3 regions of the Sulfurovum sp. TSL1 genome follow, and region 1 is predicted to be linked to each of the others. Evidence: riboswitches for the same ligand, from Rfam matches in the RefSeq annotation. Region 1 holds a riboswitch; each other region holds the start of a gene.
The links. A riboswitch is a leader RNA that binds a small molecule or an ion and turns the genes downstream of it on or off. The one in region 1 is predicted to bind cyclic di-GMP.

Region 1 (8,227 bases):
AGTCATAGATGGACTTGAAGCATTTCCAATTTCACTTAGGGGTATTAACTGGATTAAATTTTTAGTCAAATACAAGATTGATGATACAAAAATCAATGATTCTCTTTATGCCCAATATCAAATTTTGATGGATAATATTGAGTACCATCTTCTTGGAAATCACCTGTTAGAAAACGGTTTTTCTTTACTTTTTTCTGCTTATTATTTTCAGGATGAAAGATTTTATGACAAAGCTAAAAAGATTTTGATATACGAACTTGAAGAACAGATACTAGATGACGGGGCACACTTTGAACTGAGCCCCATGTATCATCAGATAATGCTTTTTAGAGTACTTGACTGTATTAATCTTATTAAAAATAATAACTGGAAGAATCATGAGTTACTTCAGCTATTTATGAATAAAGCTGAAATCATGCTGGGATGGTTAAATGCAATTACCTATAAGAATGGGTGCATACCATTATTGAATGACAGTAGTAATAAAATTGCTCCTACTACCAATGAACTGAATCACTATGCATCTCAATTAAAAGTCAAAATTAAAAATATAAAGCTTCAAGAGAGTGGATATAGAATGGTATCTAATAATAGATATGAGTGTATTATCGATGTTGGCAATATCGGTCCAGATTATATTCCTGGCCATGCCCATGCAGATACGTTTAATTTTGAATTATATATAGATAAAACCCCCTTTATAGTTGATATAGGTGTTTCAACCTATGAGACTAACAATAGACGTTTATTTGAGCGTTCAACAGTTTCCCACAATACGGTTGAAATAGCTGGCTGTAGTCAAAGTGAAGTGTGGGGTGGATTTAGAGTAGCCGAACGGGCTTTCATTACTCAACTTGATGAAAGAGACAACAGAGTTAGAGCAATGCATAATGGTTATGAAAAAAGATTGAATGCTTTACATGAGAGAGAATTCATTTTTGAAAATAATAGTATAAATATCATTGACAAAATTATTTCGGAACATGAACAAAAGGCTGTTGCAAGGATACATTTTCATCCTGATGTAGATGAAAGTATGATAAAGCAGTATATACAGTTTAAGAACTCTGAATACAGCATTAATATATATCAATATGCTCCCGAGTTTAACGTGCTAATTGATGCCAAAGTATTGGAAATTCCGTTTACAACAAAACTTGAAATGAGGGTTGTACTATGAAGATTTTATTTATAACAGATAATTTTATCCCAGAAGTTAATGCTCCCGCTACACGCACAGTAGAACATTGTAAAGAGTGGATAAAGGAAGGTGTAGAGATCACGATTATTACCTGTGCACCTAACTTTCCACATGGCAAGATTTATGAAGGGTATAAGAACAAACTTTATCAAAAAGAGACAATAGATGGTATAGAGGTAATCAGGGTATGGAGTTATATGGCTGCTAATAGTGGTTTTATTAAAAGAGTATCTGATTATTTTAGTTTTGCTTTGATGGCATTTTTTGTAGGTTTGTTTCAGAAGTATGATATTGTCATTGCTACATCACCACAGTTTTTTACTACATGGTCAGCATGGGGGATATCTAAGATACGGAGAAAACCATGGGTTTTTGAGTTAAGAGATCTTTGGCCAGAGTCTATCAGGACTGTAGGTGCCATGAAAAACAAGGCTGCACTTGATTGGCTGGAGAAAATAGAACTGGGACTTTATAAAGATGCTGACAAAATCATAGCAGTAACTGAAGCTTTTAAAAGTAATCTAATACAGCGTGGAATAGACCCAGATAAAATTGGAGTCATTACGAATGGTTCAAATATCGATCTTTTTTCTCCTCGTAAAAAAGATGATATTCTATTGAAATCATTGGATTTGGAAAATAAGTTTATTTTCGGTTATATTGGAACCCATGGAATGGCGCATAGTTTAGACTTTATTGTGCAGTCACTTTCTAAGATTGATGATGAAGATATTCATTTTTTATTTATCGGAGATGGATCTATGAAAAATAAGATCATGGATATGGCGTTAGAATTGTCATTAACCAATATTACCTTTTTAAATCCTATCGCTAAAGATGAAGTGCCTGGATATTTATCGATCATAGATGTTTCACTGGCTCCTTTGATAAAATCGGATACATTTAAAACAGTCATTCCTTCTAAAATATTTGAAGCATCAGCTATGTGTAAACCTACTCTTTTAGGCGTAGAAGGACAAGCCCAGGAGATTCTGGAAAAATATCACGCTGGCCTTTGTTTCCTGCCTGAAGATGAAGAAGATTTTCTGAAAAAAGTTTTACTTTTGAAGAATGACTCAAAACTGTACAGTGATTTGGTAAATGGGTGTGGGGCTTTAGCTCAAGACTATGATAGAAAAAAACTGGCTAAGAGAATGCTAGAAATTTTAAAGACTCATGTATAGTGGTTTAGAAGATGTACTGACCAAGGATTTTGTTTCATCAGTGTAGGTATGTACCTGCCATCATAGACTGGTACATACTTGAATTCAGATATAAATGCTCTAATTAGCTGTCGGTACTGAAATATTAATAACATCATAATAAGGACTAGCAGTAGTTGGAGCAGCCCCCTTAAGTGTTATATTTCTTGGAGTTGTATAATGATCTGTTGTAAATGTGAGATCTTCCTGGTTGGCATCAGTAGCATTAGCATAGTTAAATGTATTTGACATAGTGGTACCACTGCCAAGTGAACCAGACATGCCCCCTGCATTAATCACAACGTTATTATTTAGTGTTGAATTAGTGAATGCATTAAATGATGCCCAGTTTTTAGCACCGTGGATGATATTTCCTTCAACTGTTAAGTTGTTAGAATCCCAAAGTACCAAGTCAAAATCAATAATATCCCATAGTATGTTGTTTGATATGCTTGAATCGCTCAGACCGTAAGCAAATCCTTTTGAATCACCTGCACCTATAGCTCTTGCAGAATCAAAGATATAGTTGTTCTCTATTGTAAGGTTTTCTACACCATAATGGATAGTTATTGCATCACCCCAACTGCTAAGCGAAGAACCTGTTTTATCAGATACTCTATAACCCCAAATATAGTTATTAGTGATAATGATTTTATTGTTCGCATCGTCTGAACCTGCTTTTAGGTCAATACCATTCTCAGCATAAGCGTAGTTTCCATTTGGTGTAAGACTACCGCTACCGTTAGTATAAATATCAGGTGTAATATAGATATGGTTACTATCAATAATAGTTCCATCATAACCTGTTGGCACAGGAATGCTTGCGGCCCAATCTTTCCATCTTCTAATAAGCTGAATACTGTCACTAATATTTTTAAACTCATTTTGTATTATTTTGGTGTTGTATATATAAGTATCATTCTCCCAACTTATATCATTTTGAAAGAATATTCCTACTCCATCAGCTTTTCTACCGGCAAGAGATTGTTCTGCTATCCTACTCTTTTGTATAGTATTGTTGTCTGATCTATGATAAATGGTAATAGCATATGTATTAAAATTTTTAATATGCATACGGTTAATTATATTGTATTGGGATTGCCCCTTTATATCCATTGCTGTACTTGCTGTGGTGTTAAGTGTTGACATCCTGTCAATTGTCCAGTAGTTGGCTCCCGATAGATTGATCTGTACGTTTGCCTGTTGCGAGTCAGATAGTGAAGCAGGGTGTGCAGTATTACCATTATCTAAAAGTATGTATCTTCTTGCATTAGGTGTACCATCAGCTGTCAGGGTAACACTACCATAGTTTCCTGGTTTGACACAAAAAATTCTTTTACTGCTATCGTTTATTGTACCCCAGTCAGCATTACTGCTAATAAATTGTACTTCCGGATCATTTGCATTACATGCAGGGAGGTTAATTGGTTCAAGGTAAGGATTACTTGTGTCCATAGTAGGTGTAGGATCAGATACTGTAGTAGGATCAGATACTGTAGTAGGATCAGTCACTGTCGATATGGTTCCTGACACAGGAGTTAACTTATCTCCTTCCAATGTAAAATCTGCCATCAGCATTGCAAGCGAGGCAGTTGAGAGTAAAAATATTTTTTTCATAATTCAATCCTTGTTTTAATTAATTTTTATAGGCTAATAATGTCGCCTGCAGCATCTACTATTATTTTACCAGAATATATGGCATAAGTTTTTGTATCAGAGTCATATACTTGTAATGTGAACGCTTCTCCAGGTATCACTTCAATGTCAAATTCACCATTCTCATTGGTAGCAAGATCGGTTCTGATCCAGTTGTCACTAATAGCATCTACTTTTAGGTTTGGAATCGCATTTTGATTAATGTCGATGATACGATCGGTATATATAGTGTAATCGGTGTAAGCATCTTCTGTTTCTATAGATGAAGTTCCACTTCCTCCACCACAACCGGTGAATAAAGTGACAAGCATAGCCATAAAGACGGTCAGTGTTTTTTTGTATACGTACATTTTTGTATTACCTTTTTTGTTATAAATATGATAAAAGCGTCTTATGAAACATTTGAGAATGTACTTTGAAAGTACATTCTTTCAAAACGGAGTATTTAGGCAGCCCGGCCATCTCATACATTGAGGTCCTGGGCTTTCCGTCCTTGCTTCACAACAAGTTTGGCTTTTTCAAGTGTTCAAATTGTAGTATAAGAGTGTTACCCATATATTACTTATTCATTTTTTAATTATAAGCTGGAATTATCAATAGTTTCACCCGGAGCCACAGCGGATATCATACCGTTGTATGTAGCACCATATTTATCATCATAGTGATATGCTCTCAATGTGAATGCTTGACCTGGTATCACTTCAATTTCAAATACTCCATTCTCATCTGTGCTAAGATCGGTACTGATCCAGTTGTCACCAATAGCATGTACCCTTAGATTTTTTACAGGTGTACCATCTGTATATAGGATACGATCAGTATAGATACCCGAAGCATCTTCAATAGGTTGGCTCAGACTCCATGTTCCCGGATGGGAAACTGTACCTTCATATGTTCCATCTGCTAGACGAGTGGCATATCCTTCTTCGATCCAGGTACCTTGCTCATAATCATAGAACCATAAAGGAATACTCTCAGCTGGTGCACCAGTTGCCTCAAATATTAAAGTTATATCATCAGCTACACTTAATGCATTGCCTGATTCATCTGTAAGGTCTATCACAGTAAACCCATAAGAGATGAATGGAACGATATTCCCATAGTTATCTTCTCCTTTATACTCTCCAGGAAATACTATTTCACTGCCTTTTTCTGTACTGTTACGATATGATAATCCGGCAGTCACTTGCCCTATATAAGGACTTCCATCATGATTGATATAAACTCCGGAAGGTATCACGATATGGGCTCCTGAAACTAGAGTCTGGCTATCATAAGTCCACTGGCTAATATATTTATCTATTTCAACAGTGGTGTAATTTGGGGATAGATCGGTTATTTGAATATTCGTACTATTTGTATAATAACCTTCTGCACTGAACATGACAGAAGCTTTATCGCTTACAGCGATATTCATCAGTATATAATCACCTTGAGAATCAGTGGTAGTGACACAGCCACCTATATTGACTTGAACACCTACTAATCCTGTTCCAGTATCTTTATCCGTAACATGACCTTCAATTTTTGCATCACCCTCTATACAGACAGCTTGAGTCTCTTCAACGATTGGTTCTGTTACGATCGGATCAGTTATAACCGGTTCTGTGACAGTTGGCGCCGCTTCGGTTACGATTGGTTCTGTTGACACAGGATCGGTTACTGTTGGTTCTGTTGCGTTTGTGTCAGTTGGTGCAGGTTCAGTTATGATCGGATCAGTTGGCACTGGGTCCGTTACGATCGGTTGGTTACTTGCGGCAAGTGTTGTAAAAGTCATATCATTACTTACAACGGGTCTGCCTTTCTCATCTTCGGAGACTATTCTATAGTGATATTCTGTATTTGCCTGTAAATTGTATAAGGTAACAGTACCTTCTTCTTGTACTGAAACTACTGAACCATACTTATTACTTGTACCATACTCTACTGATTTTGTAGTATACCCATAAGGATTCCACTCGATGGTGGCAGAATCTTCTGTAGTAATGGCACTGACATCAATCTTCACTACTTTTGCTGTAGAGGTTGTAGTGAGATCAGTTGAAGTTGAATCTGTTGTAGTCGCTGTTCCTTCACCGCCACAACCTGCAAGCAATGTTGCAAAAGACAGTATAAGTACATTTTGTTTGATATTGTTAAGTCTGAACATTCGTTTATATTCCTTCTTTGTATGAACGTGTATTGTTGTGAAGAAAATATATTGAAAAGTAGGGGAGGGAAATCTTCTATGAAGAATGGAATATACCAATATGCATGTAGCATTACTCTGTTGTGCTCAACAAAGGCAACTAGGCTATCTCATGATTATTATGAGATCCTTGGCTTTCCGTCCCTACTTCACAATAGGTTTGGCTTTTCTCACTAACTTGATGGGAATTATATTGAAAGAGGATTACCTCAATATTACCCACATGTCTGAATTTTTATTAAGATTAGGATGATAAACTTTATATAAAAGTTATAATTTATGAAGAGTCATCGTTTGAGATACGATAGTTCTAAATAAATGCAACCCAGCTATCTTTTTTTCAAAAGACCTGAAGCTTTCCGTCCCTGCTTCACAACAGGTTTGGCCTAATACTTTTATTACTATGACTTATGGTTTAGTAGTACCTTAAGTCATAGTCATACCGGAATAATACACACTTAAACTGAAAAGAATATAAAATTAAAATATATGTTTATGATCAATTTTTTTGATGAAGTATATATTAGAGTTTTTGTTTTATGAGATTCAAATTGAGAGTGAGTGATATCTAAAAGAAGTAAAATACGGAGCAGCACAGATGGCTTCTCCGTATAGAACGTTTATTCTATGCAAAGAAGATTACTTGATGAATCTTCTTCTAAACGGATAGAAAAGTCCCAATGCGATCATCAGTAAGAACACCATATCGAAGTGCTTACTGTCAGGGTTGTATGTACAACCACCGCCACCACCGTCGCTAATAATTGGAACTGTTGTATCCACCACAAATTCAGTTACTGATAATGGAGCTGAAGAGTTGTTTGCTTCATCTGTTACAGTGATCGTACAATCGCCGTATATCCCGTCTGCAAGTGTATCAAATGTAATTGTATTATTACCAGCTGTTGCTTCTGTTGCAGCAGAGCTACAAGATCCACCATAAGTGATAGTTCCAGCTTCATCTGAAGAGAAAGTATAGTCTGGGGTATTATCATCTGTAGGTGATGTCACCGCGGTTACTTCTGCAAGGGTAGGGGCAGTGACATCTGGTACAGTCGTATCCACCACAAATTCAGTTACTGATAATGGAGCTGAAGAGTTGTTTGCTTCATCTGTTACAGTGATCGTACAATCGCCGTATACCCCGTCTGCAAGTGTATCAAATGTAATTGTATTATTACCAGCTGTTGCTTCTGTTGCAGCAGAGCTACAAGATCCACCATAAGTGATAGTTCCAGCTTCATCTGAAGAGAAAGTATAGTCTGGGGTATTATCATCTGTAGGTGATGTCACCGCGGTTACTTCTGCAAGGGTAGGGGCAGTGACATCTGGTACAGTCGTATCCACCACAAATTCAGTTACTGATAATGGAGCTGAAGAGTTGTTTGCTTCATCTGTTACAGTGATCGTACAATCGCCGTATACCCCGTCTGCAAGTGTATCAAATGTAATTGTATTATTACCAGCTGTTGCTTCTGTTGCAGCAGAGCTACAAGATCCACCATAAGTGATAGTTCCAGCTTCATCTGAAGAGAAAGTATAGTCTGGGGTATTATCATCTGTAGGTGTTGGTACTGGTGTTACTTCTGCTAAATTTGGCTGTAATCCCATTTCATAATGCTGTTGAATCAGTCCTGCATCAATTGCAGCAGTATAAACAGTTATCTCATCCAGATTACCTGTATACGATAAACTAGCGGAATCATTTAGTGAACCAAAGTGCACATCTGAACTAGCATGTAGGTCACTTACTGCTGATCTGGTTAAATTAAAATCAAATTGACCATCGATATATACCTTTACCTCAGGCTCGGTAAGAACAAATGCTATGTGATGCCATACATCATCAGTGACGTTTGTTTGACTATTCCCCACAACATTGTCTGCAGGGGCACTTTTATCATTAGCTACGGCAACTCTAACATGTCCTGGAGCATCCGTTCCATTTATTCCAATATACCATAAGATACCCAAAGTATT
Region 2 (8,227 bases), 850 kb from region 1:
ATGCATGGATGTATGGCAGAGATGAAATGACAGTCCAAGATGTAAAAGCTGTCATCCATGATGTCTTTCATCATCGTCTGGTCATCAGTGAACATGCCCTTCAGAATAAACGAACGCCAGAAGGGATCATAGATATTATCTTAGAACAGGTTCCGTTCCCAACGCGTTAGGTAAAGAGCCGACTGAAAAACGACCCTCTGCCTGCGGGTACCCATGCTTTCTTTGGTCAGAGACAAATATCTTATCCTGCTCTTGGTTTCCAACGGTTGGGTAGCAGTTCGTCCAGGGTCATATAGTCCTTTTCTGAGAGATAGACTTTGGTATGGATATTCTTTGCATCGACCTGAAATAACAATTCTCTGCATCGTCCACATGGCGGTCTGATAGAGTCTGAACTTACAGCAACGATCATTTCGATCTGTGTCTCTCTGTGCTTCAGCATTTCTGCAATCGCCGAGTGTTCGGCACAAAACCCGATGCCACAGGCTATATCAATATTAATACCTGTGTAGATATTCCCCTGGCTTGTCAACAGTGCAGCAGCAACGGATCCTGCAGAATAATGCTCGCTACTTAGTGTATATTCACCGAGTATTTTGTGCGCTTCTTCAATCAATTTTCTTACGCTCACACCATCCCTTTGTCTGTGTAGTTTTTATTTTGTCAGTATATCCAAATATTCGTACGATTTGAAAAAAGAAGAAAATAGAGTTCTTACAGTAAAATACAAACATGGAAAAAGATATAAAAATAGAACTTAAACATACTACGGTGGAAAATCTCAAAAGTTTTTCAGAGATACTGGGAAAAGACATCAACACCATGCTTGAAGAGGCATTGGAAGAGTACTTTGAGTCTCAGCAGCAGAAGCTTATGGAGAAAAACCTCTTTGATGAGAATGCTATGACGAACCTGGACTTCGATGAATTCTGGGATGACCTGGACATTTAGGTGAAAGAAGCACTCAGTAAAGCTTTAGGCCAGGATGTGAAACGTTTGGACCTGCTGCAGCAAGGTCAGATCGGAAGCATATACATCGCCAGTGTAGTAGATCAAAGGTATGTAGTCAAGCATTCTGAAGAGACAGAAAAGCTGGCCATAGAAGCGCGTATGCTTGAGGATCTCTATGAAGCTAAGATCCGTGTACCTCGTGTGATCATCTCCAAAGGACCTTTTTTAGTACTTGAACAGATTGAAACCATTGCTCAGGACAAATCTGCTCAGGAGGTAGAAGCTGCAAAGCTTTTAAGCAGACTGCACTCTGTCACCAATGAAAATCGTATGTATGGCTACTATTACGACACGACCATCGGCCCGTTTACCCAAAAAAATGAGCAAACCCAATACAATTGGACACTTTTCCTGGGACAGATGCGTATCATGCCCATGGCACGACACTGTTATGATATGGGGAAATTACCAAAACAGGTGGTCGACCGACTGGAAGCATTGTGTCGTGACCTCTACAAGCGGATCGATATACGTACCATTTCCCCTTCATTGCTGCATGGAGATGTCTGGAGCGGGAATGTGCTATTTGAAAGAGAGGGGGCTTGTCTGATAGACCCTGCTATCTACTATGGGGACAAAGAGATGGAACTGGCTTTCATACTGCTTTTTGGTACCTTTGGAGAGACGTTTTTTAATACCTATCGGGAACACCATCCTCTCAGCGATGATTTTTATGAAAGCAAGGTACCGCTTTATCAGATCTATCCGATTTTGGTGCATGTGGCATTGTATGGCGGCAGCTATCTAGCAGAACTTGAAGGCATACTCAAAAGGTTGAAGATATGACGAGACGGAAGATAAAATCTACCCTCAAAGAGATCACTATAGCCCTGGTACTTTTGTTTATAGTGAGTCAACTCATCAGTTATATTCGTGCACCTGATCTGGGGTCAAGCCAGTTGCCACAGATTGAAGCAACACTTGTAGATGGCAGTACTTTTATCGTTAAGAAGGGGGAACCGTTACTTATCCACTTTTGGGCTATTTCCTGTCCGGTCTGTAAACTTGAAGCACCCAATATAGAAACGGTATCCAAAGAGCATGAAGTGTTGACTATTGCTGTCAATTCAGGAAGTAATGAAAATATACAAGCGTATATGCAAGAGCATGGATTGCATTTTAAAGTGCTCAATGATACAGAGGGTTTTTGGTCAAAGGCATTTAAAATAGAGGTATTCCCAACAACATTCATTTATGATGCAAAAGGTAAGTTGAGGTTTACAGAAGTCGGCTACACGACAACTGCAGGATTGTTAGCCCGGTTGGAATGGGCAGAATAAGAGAAATACACTACATTATCTTTACTGATGAGCGTTTGTATGTACTTTAGTATAGGAGCGTTCCTCTCCCTTATCAGCGAAGGTATCCACTCTCAAAAAGCATTACCTGTTTAAGTAAATCATACTATAATTTTGACCATGATGTTATAGCCTATATAAGGAAGCAGATGGAACTTTCATCAAAACTGACACTGGAAATGTTAGGTAAACCTTTTTTGCTCGAGAAGCGTATAGAACTGCTCCATGCCATAGAAAAGTATGGCTCGATCTCTAAAGCGGCGAAGGCTGTACCGATGAGTTATAAAAGTGCATGGGAAGCAGTGGATACGATGAACTCTCTTTCCCCGCAGCCGATCGTCTGTAGAGAGACAGGCGGAAAAGATGGTGGCGGTACGACCATTACTGCCTATGGCAAAAGGCTTTTATCAAATTATGCACTGCTTAAAGAAGAACATGATCGTTTTTTAAAAAGGTTATCAGAGGCAACAGATATCCAAAGCGGTGCATTTGAGACCATTGAAAGACTTGCCCTGCAAATCTCTGCACGCAATCAAATACAAGCTGAGGTTGTGTCTGTGGAATCTGAAAATGTGAATGCAAAAATACGCCTAAAGATGAAAAGTGGGCAAGAACTGGTATCTGTCATTACCAAAGAAGCAGTAGAGAACTTGCAGATTGAAAAGCATCAAACGGTTACAGCGATATTTAAATCCAGTACAGTACTACTCTCACGGGACAACGATGCAAAGCGAGCAGAAAATAGACTGAAAGGTACGGTCACAACCATAGACAAAGATATAGAAAATGCCAAGGTAGTCATGGATATAGGCAATCATGACAGTATCGTTTCAGTGATGCCTGTAAGTGTTTTGGAAGGGATGGAAATTCATGAAGGCAGTGTCGTGACGGCTATGATAAAAGCAAATGATGTGATGTTAGGAAGATAAAAATAAGTGAGATATGATCAGTATGGACGATGCGCAGGGTTCTACTGCACCTATCATGCATAGGGAGGAGCAAGTTGTTCTTATGCAGCTCCCCGGATGATCCTCTCCTCAAAATAGGTTTGAAAGAGATGGTTCAAAGCTTCAAGGTCTATAGGTTTTGAAAGGTAACTATCCATACCGGCACTCATATATTTTTCTCTATCTCCCGCAAGTGCATTGGCAGTCAATGCAACGATCGGAATATGTGCTTTATGGTTTTTCCTTTCATAGCTGATGATCTGACCTGTTGCTTCCATACCACCCATGACAGGCATTTCGATATCCATGAATATCAAGTCATACTCATTTTTCATACGCTGTTCAAGTGCCTCTTGTCCATTATTCGCGATGGTGACCTCTATACCGAGTCGACCGAGTACATTGAGTATCAGCTTTTGGTTGATCTTATTATCTTCTGCAACCAGCACATGTACATTTTTAAAGGCAAGATTCTCTTTCTTCTCTGAACTATCCTCTTTATCATTCAGCATTCGAAGTGTTTTTGTAAAGTTCACAGGCTTATAGAGTATCTTATCTATTCGTGATGTGTATCGCTTGAGATTTTTTTTCTGGTCTCCTGTGGATATCACAATGATCTTTGTATCAAGGTCAAGGAACGGTTGAAGTTCGTCATCTCTCTGACGGAATTTATGGTCAATAAAAAGAATATCAGGGAGTTGAGAGGTACCTTTTAATGCCAAGAGTGATTCATCGGTATAACGCTTGATAGTGGCTCCGGTGTAAGCGATATAGGTTTCAAGGTTTTTATTGATATAGTACTCTGTATCGAGATGTGAATTAAGAATACCAACGGTGCAGGCACTCATATCCTCTACTTCTCTTTGTACCGCGCTCTTAGGTTTTTTCAGTGTCAGGGTGAAATAGAAGGTAGAGCCTTCATCTTTGACACTTCGAATGCTCAGTTTCCCTCCCATATGGTCTATGAATTTACCTGATATAGAGAGTCCCAGACCCGTACCTCCGTACTGTCTGCTTGTACTGACATCTGCTTGTGAAAATGCCTCAAATATTTTTCCCTGTTGCTCCTTGGTAAGACCGATACCTGTATCAGACACTTCAAAATTGACGTTTACTTTATCCTCATCCTCAAAGAGCTTTTTGATCGATACACTTACTTCACCGTTTGTAGAAGTGAATTTAATGGCATTACTGACAAGGTTCACGATGACCTGAGAGATCTTCGTAGGATCCCCTATCAGCAGTGTAGGCAGTGTCGGATCCAAAAAGATGTTAAAGTCAATATGGTTTTCAGCCGCTTTGGCCGCATAGGATTCAACCGCTGATTCAAAGGTATCTACCGGATCGAATTCTATGGCTTCGAGTTCTATTTTCTGTGCTTTGATCTTGGAGAGATCAAGAATATCATTGACGATGGTCAGAAGATTGTCGGAACTCTTCTCTATCACTGAAATAAATTCAGCTTGTTCCTCTGAAACATCTGTCTCTTTGAGTAATTGTGTAAATCCAAGAATACCGTTGAGAGGGGTACGTATCTCATGGGACATACTGGCAAGAAAGAGGTCTTTGGTCTGATTCCCGTCTTTAATGGTCTTGAGCAAAAAACGATAGATATGATCCACCTTACCGTTACGGATCAATCTATGAAGCTCATTTTGTTGGTTTTCATTCAGTACCAGTTTGATATCTCTTAAGGTCTCCTCGGAGATCTGTGTATCATTTTCTATCTTGGAAACTAAACTGAAAAGTTTAAGCAGTACAAGCAATAAGATAACTGTTGCCCCTCCATACCATGCCAGAATCTCTCCGTGTTGCGTGACGGTTTCTTTATTGATCGCTTGGATCTGATGACGCAGTAGGGATTGTACTTTGTTGAAATAATCCATTTTTATATCTATCTGGTTTGACCAACCAAGAGGGGAGACTGAGTATCTTCCTGATCTTGATTCATAGGAGATCATGTCGCGTGCTTCAGACATGATAGTGTTGAACTTTTCCACAGAAAGCAGTTCGCTGAGTTTTAAGGCTACGGCACTGTCTGCAAGGGTATAAAACTGGGGTAAGGTATCTTTGTGTATCAATTGCTCCCAAAATTCTCTCTCTTTATCACTTATGCTTCTGGATCCAAGTAAGATAGAAGAGATCAGTATATGTTCCTGTACAGTGTTCTCCTTCAGTGCCGTATACTTTTGGTACATCATCAGATAACTTTTCTTTTCCTCAGACCTTTCTGCAGCAGTAACTTCCTGCACTATCTGGAACAATGGATTAAAGACCTTATCATGGTAGATCTCGCTAGCGTTATCATGTAAATCATCTACATCTCGACGCACCAGTTCTAACGCTTCAGTAGCCTGCTTGATATAGGTACGATAGCGTGTAAACTGATCGTCCTGTTTGGTAAATGCATCAAACTCCAATAGATATTGATCGGTCTTCAACCTTGACTCTTTGAGTTTTTTTAAGTCTTCTTTGTTCTGTGTGACCAGGTAGGTAGCACTCTGTACTCTTTCCTCTATCATATGTTTCATAACTGACTCAAAATGTTTTACAAACGAAGAAACCTCCGCACTGTTCTGTGCCGTTGCATATCTTTGATAAGAGAGATAGGTATAATACGATGTCACTCCTGATATCCCTATAAGGATAAGTATAAGCAGAGTGAGTATTAATTTGTTTTTCAATATCTTCATGTTAATCCTTTTAGCAGCTTCTGCTACGATAAAGTGTTCGTGGTATGAGTATCAATAAAGAGGATTGAGATATAGGTTTGATGGTATTTCTGAGACTATGATTCATAGAAGACCCCTTTATTATTCTTTAAAAGTATTGAAGCATAAAGTGTAGATAGAATTACGTAGAATAGTCCATAGGTATATTCTATTGTGTAGTCTGGCGATCTTTTTTATAAAGACCCATGACTTTCTGCCCTTGTTTCACAACAAGTTTAGCTTTTCAATCTTTTTACCTTCATGGATTATACTCAGTAAAGATTTAAAAAGAGTTATAAGTGATCATTTTAATTTGTGATTGAAATCATTCAGTAGAGAAGATGTCAAATAAAACCATATAGTTTGTCAGTAAAGATCGGGGTTGAAATGATTTAGACCGTGTATAGTAGTGCTTTTATGGGCTACATTAAAACAAATAGAGTAAAATGTCGATACTGATAGAGCAAAGGAAAAAAATGAGCATAGATAGAGTATTGATGGATAGAAGCGGAGGGAAATGTGAGTTGTGCGGTTCTGAAGAGGGACTTACGGCTTACGTAGTGGCACCAAAAGATGAGGCTATTGTGATCTGTAGTACCTGTGCAGCCTCCATAGATGATCCGACAAAGGATGAAAAACATTGGAACTGTCTGCATGACAGTATGTGGAGTACTGAGCCTGCAGTACAGGTCGTGGCATTCAGACTTTTGACTCAACTGGGTGCACAGGACCAGCTTGACATGATGTATCTTGAGGAGGATGTAAAAGCATGGGCAGAGGAAGGTTTAGCCACTGAAGCACAAGAACCTACACGTGATGCCAATGGTACGATCTTGCAAGAGGGTGATTCTGTGAGCATCATCAAAGACCTTCCGGTAAAAGGTGCAGGTTTTACCGCTAAGCAGGGAACGACTGTGAAAAATATCCGCATGGTACCGGGTGACCCTACCCATATACAAGGTCGTGTGAACGGGACAATGATCTTTATCATTTCGGCATTTTTAAAGAAACTGTAGTATTTTTTGTTGATATCACTATAAGTTACATAACAAACCAATAATTTAAGACGTTCAATAAGGATACACCATGATGAGGATCATTAACTATTTTATAGAGAATAAAAGTCTTAATTATGTATTGCTCATTTTTATCCTTTTTTTAGGCATAAACTCTTATTACAATATCCCCAAAGAACTTTTCCCTGAAATCGCCTTGGATAAGATCGCGATCAGGGGTGCTTATGCAGGTGCCAGTGCTGACAATCTTGATAAAATGGCAGTGCGTGATATCGAAGATGAACTGGGCAACATACAGGGGATAGAGAAGATCGAGACCGTGATCAAATCAGGTACTTTTTCTATCGTTCTTGATCTCAATGATGGCGCAGACAAAATAGATGCTCTCAATAAAGCCAAAGATGCCATCGCACGCAGCCGACAATATCTTCCTTCGGATATGACCGAACCAACGGCAGAGCTGCTGATGCACAACCGGCCGCTTATCAGACTTTCTCTCTCCTCTGAGCATATGACCAAAGGCCAATTGATAGAAACGGCCAAAGAGGTAAAATCCAAAATTGCCAGAAATCCTTATGTCAGTGAAGTACAGATCTACGGTGATGCAGATCAGGAGGTTTCCGTACAGATCAATGAAGAGGCTGTAAGAGCCTATGGTTTGGACCCGGCTACGCTGATCGATGCCATCTCAAAAACCTCTTATATCTATCCCATAGGGGATATCAAGCAAAGTGGCAATTATATTTTCCTCTCTACAGTACACGGTAAAGACAACAAAGAAGAGTGGGAATCAGCACTGATTAAAATAGGAGAGAAGCAGGTGAGGCTCGGTGATGTTGCCCAGGTCGACATCACTTACCCTCAAGATACAACACTTTCGACGTTTAATGGACGGAACAACATTACCTTGGTCATCTCAAAAGGGCCTGAGGGAAATGCGATACATATTTCCAGAGACCTGCAAACCTATGCCAAAGAACAACTCTCCAAAGAGTTCCCGGATGTCTATTTTGATTTTTACCAGGACAGCTCAAAACCCGTCGAAGACCGGCTCAATACGGTCATATCCAACCTGATGTTTGGACTGGTTCTGGTATTCCTCTCTATGGCATTGCTGATCAATGTGCGTATCGCATCTATTGTGGCGATGGGTATCCCTATCTCTTTTGCCATAGGGATCATGTTCCTTTACTTTACGGGGTACTCTATCAATATTGTTTCCCTGCTTGGAGGGCTGATCGTCA
Region 3 (8,227 bases), 270 kb from region 1:
GCTCTGAAGATCAAAGGAGACTTGATTGGCCCCTATGAGTCCGACCTCTTCGTCAGCCGTGAACAGAAATTCCAACTCTTGGCCTTCATCCATAAGCTGCATCATCATTGCTATGGCCATACCGTTGTCTGCACCTAGGGAAGCATCTTTGGCTTTCATCCAGCCATCTTCTATATAGGTTTCCAGGATAGGTGCCTTGCCCATGCAGACCATGTCATAATGTGCCTGAAGACAGAGTGCCGGTCTGCCTTTTGAGATGAAAATATTTTTAATGTCGTCTACTTCAACGTCATACCCTCTTTCTTTAGCAAACGTAACCAAAAATTCCAATAACCTGTCTGCTATTTTACTGCAGTGCGGGATCTGTGTGAGGGTTTGAAAATGTTCGATGATAGATGACATATATACTCTTTTTTCCAAATTATAGTAAAATCACATAAAAAAACAGGGAGTATGCATGGAACATTTCTTTACCTGTCCCTACTGTTGGGAACGTATCTCCATGGTACTGGACTATTCCGAGGAAGAAAGTGAATATATAGAAGACTGTGAAGTATGCTGTCGCCCCATAGAACTTCATTTCAGGTTTTCCGGGAAAGAGTTGGTGAGTTTTGAAGCGAGAAGAATGGAAGGGATCTAATCCTCATCTTCCAGCTTTTCAAAACGGGGTATGCAGAGCCCCTCTACCTCAACTTTTTCTATGAACATCTCATACGGACGCACCCATGTTCCTTGATCTCCATATAATGCCTTATAGACCACCATCCACTCCTTGGTCTCTGAGTGTTGTGCTGTCATAAAGACCTCATAAAGATTTCCTTTATAATGTCTGTAGACTCCTTTTTCCAATTTCATTTTAGATCTCCTTCTCTTCCGCTATGGATATTAGTCTATAGAATTTTCATTAAAGATACTATAATATACTTATGATTATAGATTTACGCAAAAGGATACAAAATGAAAAAATGGCGTTTGGATTTTAGAATATGGCACTGGGTACATGCAACAGTCATTTTGGGCCTGTTAGGCACTGTATTTTTACGCAAAACCTTTTTAAGCTGGAGAACGAACTCTGAACTTCTGACACAAAAACTTTCAGAGATCAACATTGAGGTCACCTCAGATCAGGCGAAAACACTTGCTACCGCCATCCGTGCACCCATGTGGGAGTGGCACATCATCTTAGGGTATGCGCTCGCAGTTTTAGTCGTATGGCGACTACTGCTCTTTTTTACCCCAAGTGGAAAAACAAACTACCAGAACTTCAAAGAAAAGACGCTCTATAAAAAAACGGTCGCCCTAAGTTATATCGTTTTCTATGCTGTCCTTCTCTTTATGGCCATTACAGGATTGACCATCCATTTTTATGAAGCACTCTCTCTTACTAAAGATACGGCCCATGACATCAAAGAGCTGCATGAACTTGTCTACAATGCCGTACTGATCTTTGTACCTTTACATATCATCGGGGTCATTGTTGCTGAGAGCAGAGATGAAAAAGGGATCATTTCAGATATGATCCACGGAGGGGCGTAAAACCTGTCCGTTTTTAACAGGACCTAATAGAGGAGCTGAACCCATAAACAATAAAGTCCTAAAACCCTATAATGAATAATAGGTTGCACCTTTATGGTGTACCACCAGTGCAGTCGTGCTCTGTTCCGGGACTATCTGGAATGTCTCAGAGAGTTCTATGCCGAACTCTTCAGGTTTTAACATATCAAACAACTCTCTACTCTGTTCAAGGTCAGGACATGCCGGGTACCCGAACGAGTATCTCGCACCCTGGTAACGGTTCATACGTACATCACGTAACGTATTGCCTTCATCTTCGGCAGTGATATTCAGATCCAAACGTATCTGTTTGTGCACGACTTCAGCCAATGCCTCAGCAAGTTCAACAGAGAGCCCGTGTACCATATTATACTCCAGGTATTTTCCTGCATCGTAAAGCTCTTTTTCATAGGCACTGAACTTGGCTCCGGCACTGACACAGGTCAGAGCGATGACATCATGTCTGTCATGTCTGAAAAAGTCAGAAAGTGCACGGTGCGGCTTCCTTCCCTGTCTTGGGAAAGAGAACTTGGTGACTGCCCTGCCGATGACCTTGTCCAAAGGCTCTCGGTTGGCATTTGCATCGACATTCCACCCTTCACTCTCATCGAACAAGTACAATTCCTGATCCTCGCTCCTGCAAGGATAATATCCGTAGATGATCGTCGGCTCGAACAGGTCTTTTTCGATAAACTCTTTTTTCAAACGTTCAAAAGCAGGATAGACCGTCTCATCTATGAGCTTTTGATAGACTTCTTTATCCATACCTTTACTCTTATAGCCCCAGTGCATCTTAAAGACAGAACGCGTATTGATCCACTCGTAGATCACAGAGAGATCCAAGTCCCCCTTTTGAAGTACTCTTCTTCCCCAGAATGGCGGTGTGGGTATCTCCACTTTCTCAGGCATCTCTATCTCTTCGAACGGTGGTATCACCACCTCTTTTTTTACTTTTTCCTGACGCTCTTCCATATCTCCGGCCAGACGCGTGTCCAACCCTACGGAATTATCTTCATTGAACTTCTCTATACGGCTCATCGCGATCACCCCGTCAAATGCATCACGACAGTAGAATATAGGGCCTTTGTAGATAGGTCTACAGAAATCATCGACAAAAGAGCGTGTGAGTGCTGCCCCGCCTAAGAGTACCGGAATTTCCATACCCATCTCGGCCATCGTTTCAAGATTCTCTTTCATCACCGCTGTGGACTTCACTAGAAGACCGCTCATTCCTATGGCCTGTATCGATTGTTTCTCTACAATGTCGAGATACTCCTGCAGTTCCGTTTTGATGCCCACATTGACCACTTTAAATCCGTTGTTCGAAAGGATAATGTCCACAAGGTTTTTACCCACATCATGAACATCCCCTTTGACCGTACCGATGACCAGTGTGGTATCCGTCTCTTTTTCCTGTTTGGTCAAATAAGGATTGAGGTAGTCTACCGTTGCTTTCATCGTTTCGGCACTCTGCAGTACAAAAGGAAGCTGCATCTGTCCTGAACCAAAGAGTTCACCCACCACTTTCATCGCATCAATAAGGATCTCATTGACTATCACATCGGGGTGTATCTCGTGACGTGCCTCCTCCACAAGCGGCAGCATCCTTTCTTTGTCACCATCCATAAGAAGTTTTTTAATCTTCTCTTCATGACTCATAGCCTCATAAGCTTCATCTGCACCCTCATCTTCTACCACAGCATCTGCAAAATGGTCGATGAATTTAAACAATGATTTCTCATCCGGTGTAAAAAGCAACTCTTCACAAATCGCAATGTCTTCTGCCGTCATTTTGGCCAGGGGAATAATGTGTTTCACATTGATGATCACAGAGGTCATACCTGCCTGTACACAATGATGCAAAAAGACTGAATTGAGGTAGAACCTCGCATGCTTTTCCAAACCGAATGAGATGTTTGAAAGGCCAAGCGTGGAACCTACCTCAGGATAGATCTCATGTATCTCTTTGATAGCTTCATAGGCATTCTTTCCAGCCAATCTGTCTTCTTCTTCACCTGTACCCACTGTAAAGGCCAACATATCGAACATAATGTTTTGAGGTTTCAGTCCATATTTGTTCACGGCAAGTTCATACATGCGTTTAGCCACCGCTACTTTCTTCTCTTTGCTCCTTGCCATCCCCTCTTCATCGATCACAAGGCAGACAAGTACAGCCCCAAACTTTTTGGCCAATTTACAGTAGGTTGCAAAGTTCTCTTCTCCATCTTCGAGGTTCGTGGAGTTGATGATAGGCTTTCCACCGATACACTTCAGCCCCTCTTCTATCGTATTGGGTCGTGTTGCATCCGGCATAAGAGGAAGCGGTATCTTCTGGTTATAGAGCTCCATGACCGCCCTCATATCCTTGGCCCCGTCACGTCCTGCAAACTCCACGTTGACATCAAGCATATGTGCCCCATCACGTACCTGTGCCTGACCTACGGTCAGTGTACCTTCATAGTCACTGGCCAAAATAAGCTCTCTGAATGCTTTTGATCCTGTCGCATTTGAACGCTCCCCTATGAGCAGTGGTGCCGGTTCCTGGAACAACTCTACACTATTGAACAAAGAAGCGACACTTGGCTTGATACTACCTGTAGGTTTTTTAGGGACTATCACTTCAACTGCTTTTTTGAGTGCCTGGATATGCTGTGGTGTTGTTCCGCAACATCCACCTAAAAAGCTTACACCGGCGTACCTTGTAAATTCCAATTGTTTTTCAGTAAATTCATCCGGTCCCATAGGATAGAAGGTATACCCCCCACGGTTCTGGGGCAAGCCTGCATTCGCATGCACTGAGATAGGTATCGCACAAAGTTCAGAGAGTGTTTTAAGGTGTTTTTTTACCTGGTCTGGCCCCGTACCGCAGTTAAATCCAAGTGATAAGATATCAAACGGTTCAAGTATTGTAACGATCGTCTCAACATTGGTACCTATAAGCATAGTTCCACTCAGTTCGATCGTAACGGATACCATAATAGGAAGCTGCACATCTCTCTCTTCATTTGCATCCTGACATGCATGCAATGCAGCTTTGATCTGCAGAGGATCCTGACAGGTTTCCAAAAGAAAAACATCACATCCGCCATCTATAAGTCCAAGTGCAACACATTTATACCCTTCATACATTTCATCATAATGGATATGCCCTAGAGAAGGAAGCTTTGTGCCCGGTCCTATCGAACCCAAGACAAACTTCGGTGACTTCTCTGTACCGTATTCGTTACAGATCTTCTTTACTATCTGAGCACCTTTTTTAGAAAGTTCATAGGCACGTTCACCCATCTGATACTCATCCAGTACCCAAGGCATCGTACCAAATGTGTTCGTCTTAAGTAGGTCAGCACCTGCCATAGCATAACGCTTATGGATACGCTCTATAAGTTCCGGTGCACTATGGTTAAGCAGTTCATTACATCCCTCTTGATCCACACCTTTATCATCTATCCATGCTTCGGAAGGAACTTTAAGGTCTTGTATCTGTGTACCCATTGCGCCATCGATGACGAGTATACGCTCTTGTAAAAGTGATTTGATTGTTTCTGTAATAGACAAAAAACGCCCCTTTATCATAATTCTGTAATTGTAGCAAAGTATGAAGAAAATATGATTAAATCTGAGTCACAAAGTAGTCTATTATGTCCATATAAGCTATAGATAGATACTATGTTAGGTATAATATCTAAGGCTAAACTCATTGTGAAGTGAGGACAGAAAGTGATGGGTCTCAATGTAGATTGCCAGACTGCCAAATGTATTTGATCTGCATTTGTACTTCCTTTTGTCCTAATAAGACTTTTAATGCAACCTATCTATTGTTTATGGAGAGAAAATGGGAAAAACAATTAAAAACACTATTAACGGAAAAGAAATCACAAAACCAGATCCGGTAGATGTAGAAGTGCCGTTTGACGGTGGTGTGATGATCACAGAAACAGACCCGGCAGGTATCATCACTTATGCCAACCGTAAATTTCGTGAACTTACCGGTTATACAAAAGAAGAACTCATCGGATCTCCACACAGTATAAACAGACACCCAGATATGCCAAAAGCTGCATTTAAAGGGTTATGGGAAACCATCAAAGGTGGAAACTATTGGGAAGGGTTTGTCAAAAATATGACAAGTGAAGGCAAATATTACAATGTTGTTGTATGGATCAAGCCTAAATTGGATGATGACGGCAATGTCATCGGATATATTGCAGGAAGAAAGATCCCTGATAAAGACCTCATGCAAAGAGCTTTCGACAAATACAAGGTCATGAAGAATGATGAAATGTAGTTAATGGGCCTAACCCATTAACCAAAAAGTATATACAATACTATAACGCTTTTTTTGCTTCCTGCAATGCTTCGATCACTGCATCGATATTTGCTTTAGGAATATGCACTTTCCAGTCCGGTTCTTCAGCACCTGCCTGCAGTGAAATACCGATACTTGCTACACTTTCACTCTTTGGACCATACGGTTCTTTTACTGTGGTCACTGTGATCTTCCCATCTTTTGTACCACTCAAACCCATTTCATCTATTTTTGTGACTGTTCCGCTCATCTATACTCCTTTAAATTTTGATATCAATGATTATAGTACAATGACTTAACTATTTTTTACCTTTGAGCAAACCCATCATTTTGGCCTGCAAACGCAACCACATTTTATGATCAATAGCAGGAAACCCTGCATAGGTCTTACCACCTTCAAGAGATTTGGTGACACCACCTTTTCCTGCAATGGTTGCAAAAGCACCCACTTTCAAGTGTCCTGCAGTGGCACTCTGTCCGCCCATGACCACATTTCTGCCTAACGTCGTCGAACCTGCAAGACCCACTTGTGCAGCACAAAGTGTATGCTCTCCTACATCACAGTTATGTGCGATCTGTATCAGATTATCCAGTTTGGTACCTTTACGTATATAGGTGGTACCAAATACGGCTCTGTCTATGGCACAGTTTGCACCGATCTCTACATTATCTTCTACCACCACATTACCATTCTGATAGATCTTCACATGCTCACCAAGCTTTGTATGCGCAAATCCGTACCCGTCACAACCGATCACCGTACCGCTATGAATGATACACTCAGCGCCGATCTGTGTATGATGATACAAGGTCACATTGGGATGCAGAAGTGTCCCTGAACCAACAGTCACATTGTCTCCGAGATAACACCCCGGTAAGATGGTCACATGATCTCCAAGTGTCACATTCTTACCAAAAGAGACGCTTGTATCTATATCGCAACCTTTACCCATAGCAGGCTGTGATGTCTCACTCCCCATTTTATGTGCAAAGAACTTAGAGGCCAGTGCCAGTTTAAGATATGCCTCATCCGTAATCAATGCGATCGTTCCGGAAGGCAGTAATCCTGCATGCTTTTCATCGATCAACACCGCAGCAGCCTTGGTCTCTGCCAATTGTGAAGCATATTTACTGTCTGTAAAAAAACTGAGTTGTGTGGAAGTCGCCTCACTTAAGGTATGTATCCCTTCGATAGTGATATCTTCACCATGAAAATCTACACCGATATGTGCTGTGATCTGAGAGAGTGGGTAAGTCATAAAGTGGTCCTTTTAACTTAAAGTAGATGTCACTTTCCTGTAAGGAGAGTGACAGAAGTAAAATGGTTTCTATCTTTCTATAGCTACAACACCGCCACGTACAACTTCATAAGGGTTGTAACGCTGCGCTGCTTCTATAAAATGCTGTATACGTATAGGTTCATCTGCAACCATGGCAATGATCATCTCTTTACCCACATTTGCGATACCACCGTTATATGCGGCACATAATGCTCCGATGTCACTTAAGTGCTCGGTAATAGGGAACTTCACCAAGACCATCTCTTTTTCAACCATCTCTTCATGCTCGATCACCTTATAGACGGGTATGAGCTTATGCAGTTGCTTGGTGATCTGTTCCATCACTTTAGTAGAACCGTTCGTTTCGATCGTAATATGTGACATATCACTGTCTGGTATGGGTGCCACAGTGAGTGATGCGATGTTATAGCCACGTGCTGCAAAAAGTGATGTGACACGTGCAAGAACAGAACTTTCATTCAATACGATAACAGAAATAACACGTCTTTCATTCATAGAATTTTCCATTATTTCTCTCCTTTTTGCGGTAACATCATATTGAAGAGTGCACCGCCGGCCGGTACCATAGGAAGTACATCTTCAAAACGGTTCACGGCAACATTCATGAAACACACCTTATCTTGTGCTATTGCATCTTTGATCGCTGCATCAAACTCTTCTTTGGTAGTCACGTCATACCCTATTCCGCCACACGCCTCAGCCAGTGCTTTCCAGTTCGGTTGGAATGTCAAGTCTGTCTCGGAGTAGCGCTTTTCATAGAAGAACGTCTGCCACTGTCTAACCATTCCCAGGAAGTGGTTATTGAGTATAAGATTGATGACCGGTATTTTGTACTCTGCCGCCGTCACCAGTTCTTGCATATTCATCAGGATCGAACCGTCACCTGTGATATTGATAACCGTTTTATCGGGGAAGGCTCTTTTTGCACCGATGGCTGCAGGGAAACCAAAGCCCATCGTTCCCAATCCACCGGAATTGATCCACTGGCGTGGTCTATCGAACGGATAATGCTGCGCTGCCCACATTTGGTGTTGCCCGACATCTGAAGTGATGATGGCATTTTCAC

Region 2: another riboswitch for cyclic di-GMP. It lies ahead of LDM98_RS00280 (ATP-binding protein); the one in region 1 lies ahead of LDM98_RS04460 (carboxypeptidase regulatory-like domain-containing protein).
Region 3: another riboswitch for cyclic di-GMP. It lies ahead of LDM98_RS05760 (PAS domain-containing protein); the one in region 1 lies ahead of LDM98_RS04460 (carboxypeptidase regulatory-like domain-containing protein).

The regions. Positions count from the first base shown of each region.
Region 1 is NZ_BPFI01000001.1:903,474-911,700, reverse strand. Features, by position in the region: gene LDM98_RS04480 (alginate lyase family protein) at 1-1,180, shown strand, start outside; gene LDM98_RS04475 (glycosyltransferase family 4 protein) at 1,177-2,385, shown strand; gene LDM98_RS04470 (right-handed parallel beta-helix repeat-containing protein) at 2,485-4,020, opposite strand; gene LDM98_RS04465 (hypothetical protein) at 4,047-4,409, opposite strand; cyclic di-GMP riboswitch class I at 4,505-4,583, opposite strand; gene LDM98_RS04460 (carboxypeptidase regulatory-like domain-containing protein) at 4,637-6,208, opposite strand; cyclic di-GMP riboswitch class I at 6,340-6,422, opposite strand; cyclic di-GMP riboswitch class I at 6,564-6,643, opposite strand; gene LDM98_RS04455 (LamG-like jellyroll fold domain-containing protein) at 6,887-8,227, opposite strand, start outside.
Region 2 is NZ_BPFI01000001.1:51,270-59,496, forward strand. Features, by position in the region: gene LDM98_RS00250 (MoxR family ATPase) at 1-170, shown strand, start outside; gene LDM98_RS00255 (cytidine deaminase) at 242-631, opposite strand; gene LDM98_RS00260 (hypothetical protein) at 733-951, shown strand; gene LDM98_RS00265 (fructosamine kinase family protein) at 952-1,797, shown strand; gene LDM98_RS00270 (protein disulfide oxidoreductase) at 1,794-2,291, shown strand; gene LDM98_RS00275 (TOBE domain-containing protein) at 2,459-3,238, shown strand; gene LDM98_RS00280 (ATP-binding protein) at 3,319-5,949, opposite strand; cyclic di-GMP riboswitch class I at 6,140-6,218, opposite strand; gene LDM98_RS00285 (alkylphosphonate utilization protein) at 6,444-6,983, shown strand; gene LDM98_RS00290 (efflux RND transporter permease subunit) at 7,054-8,227, shown strand, end outside.
Region 3 is NZ_BPFI01000001.1:1,170,366-1,178,592, forward strand. Features, by position in the region: gene LDM98_RS05735 (M20/M25/M40 family metallo-hydrolase) at 1-402, opposite strand, end outside; gene LDM98_RS05740 (CPXCG motif-containing cysteine-rich protein) at 458-640, shown strand; gene LDM98_RS05745 (DUF1653 domain-containing protein) at 637-855, opposite strand; gene LDM98_RS05750 (cytochrome b/b6 domain-containing protein) at 958-1,536, shown strand; gene metH (methionine synthase) at 1,603-5,109, opposite strand; cyclic di-GMP riboswitch class I at 5,232-5,307, shown strand; gene LDM98_RS05760 (PAS domain-containing protein) at 5,387-5,839, shown strand; gene LDM98_RS05765 (hypothetical protein) at 5,880-6,110, opposite strand; gene lpxD (UDP-3-O-(3-hydroxymyristoyl)glucosamine N-acyltransferase) at 6,160-7,119, opposite strand; gene ilvN (acetolactate synthase small subunit) at 7,189-7,668, opposite strand; gene LDM98_RS05780 (acetolactate synthase large subunit) at 7,668-8,227, opposite strand, start outside.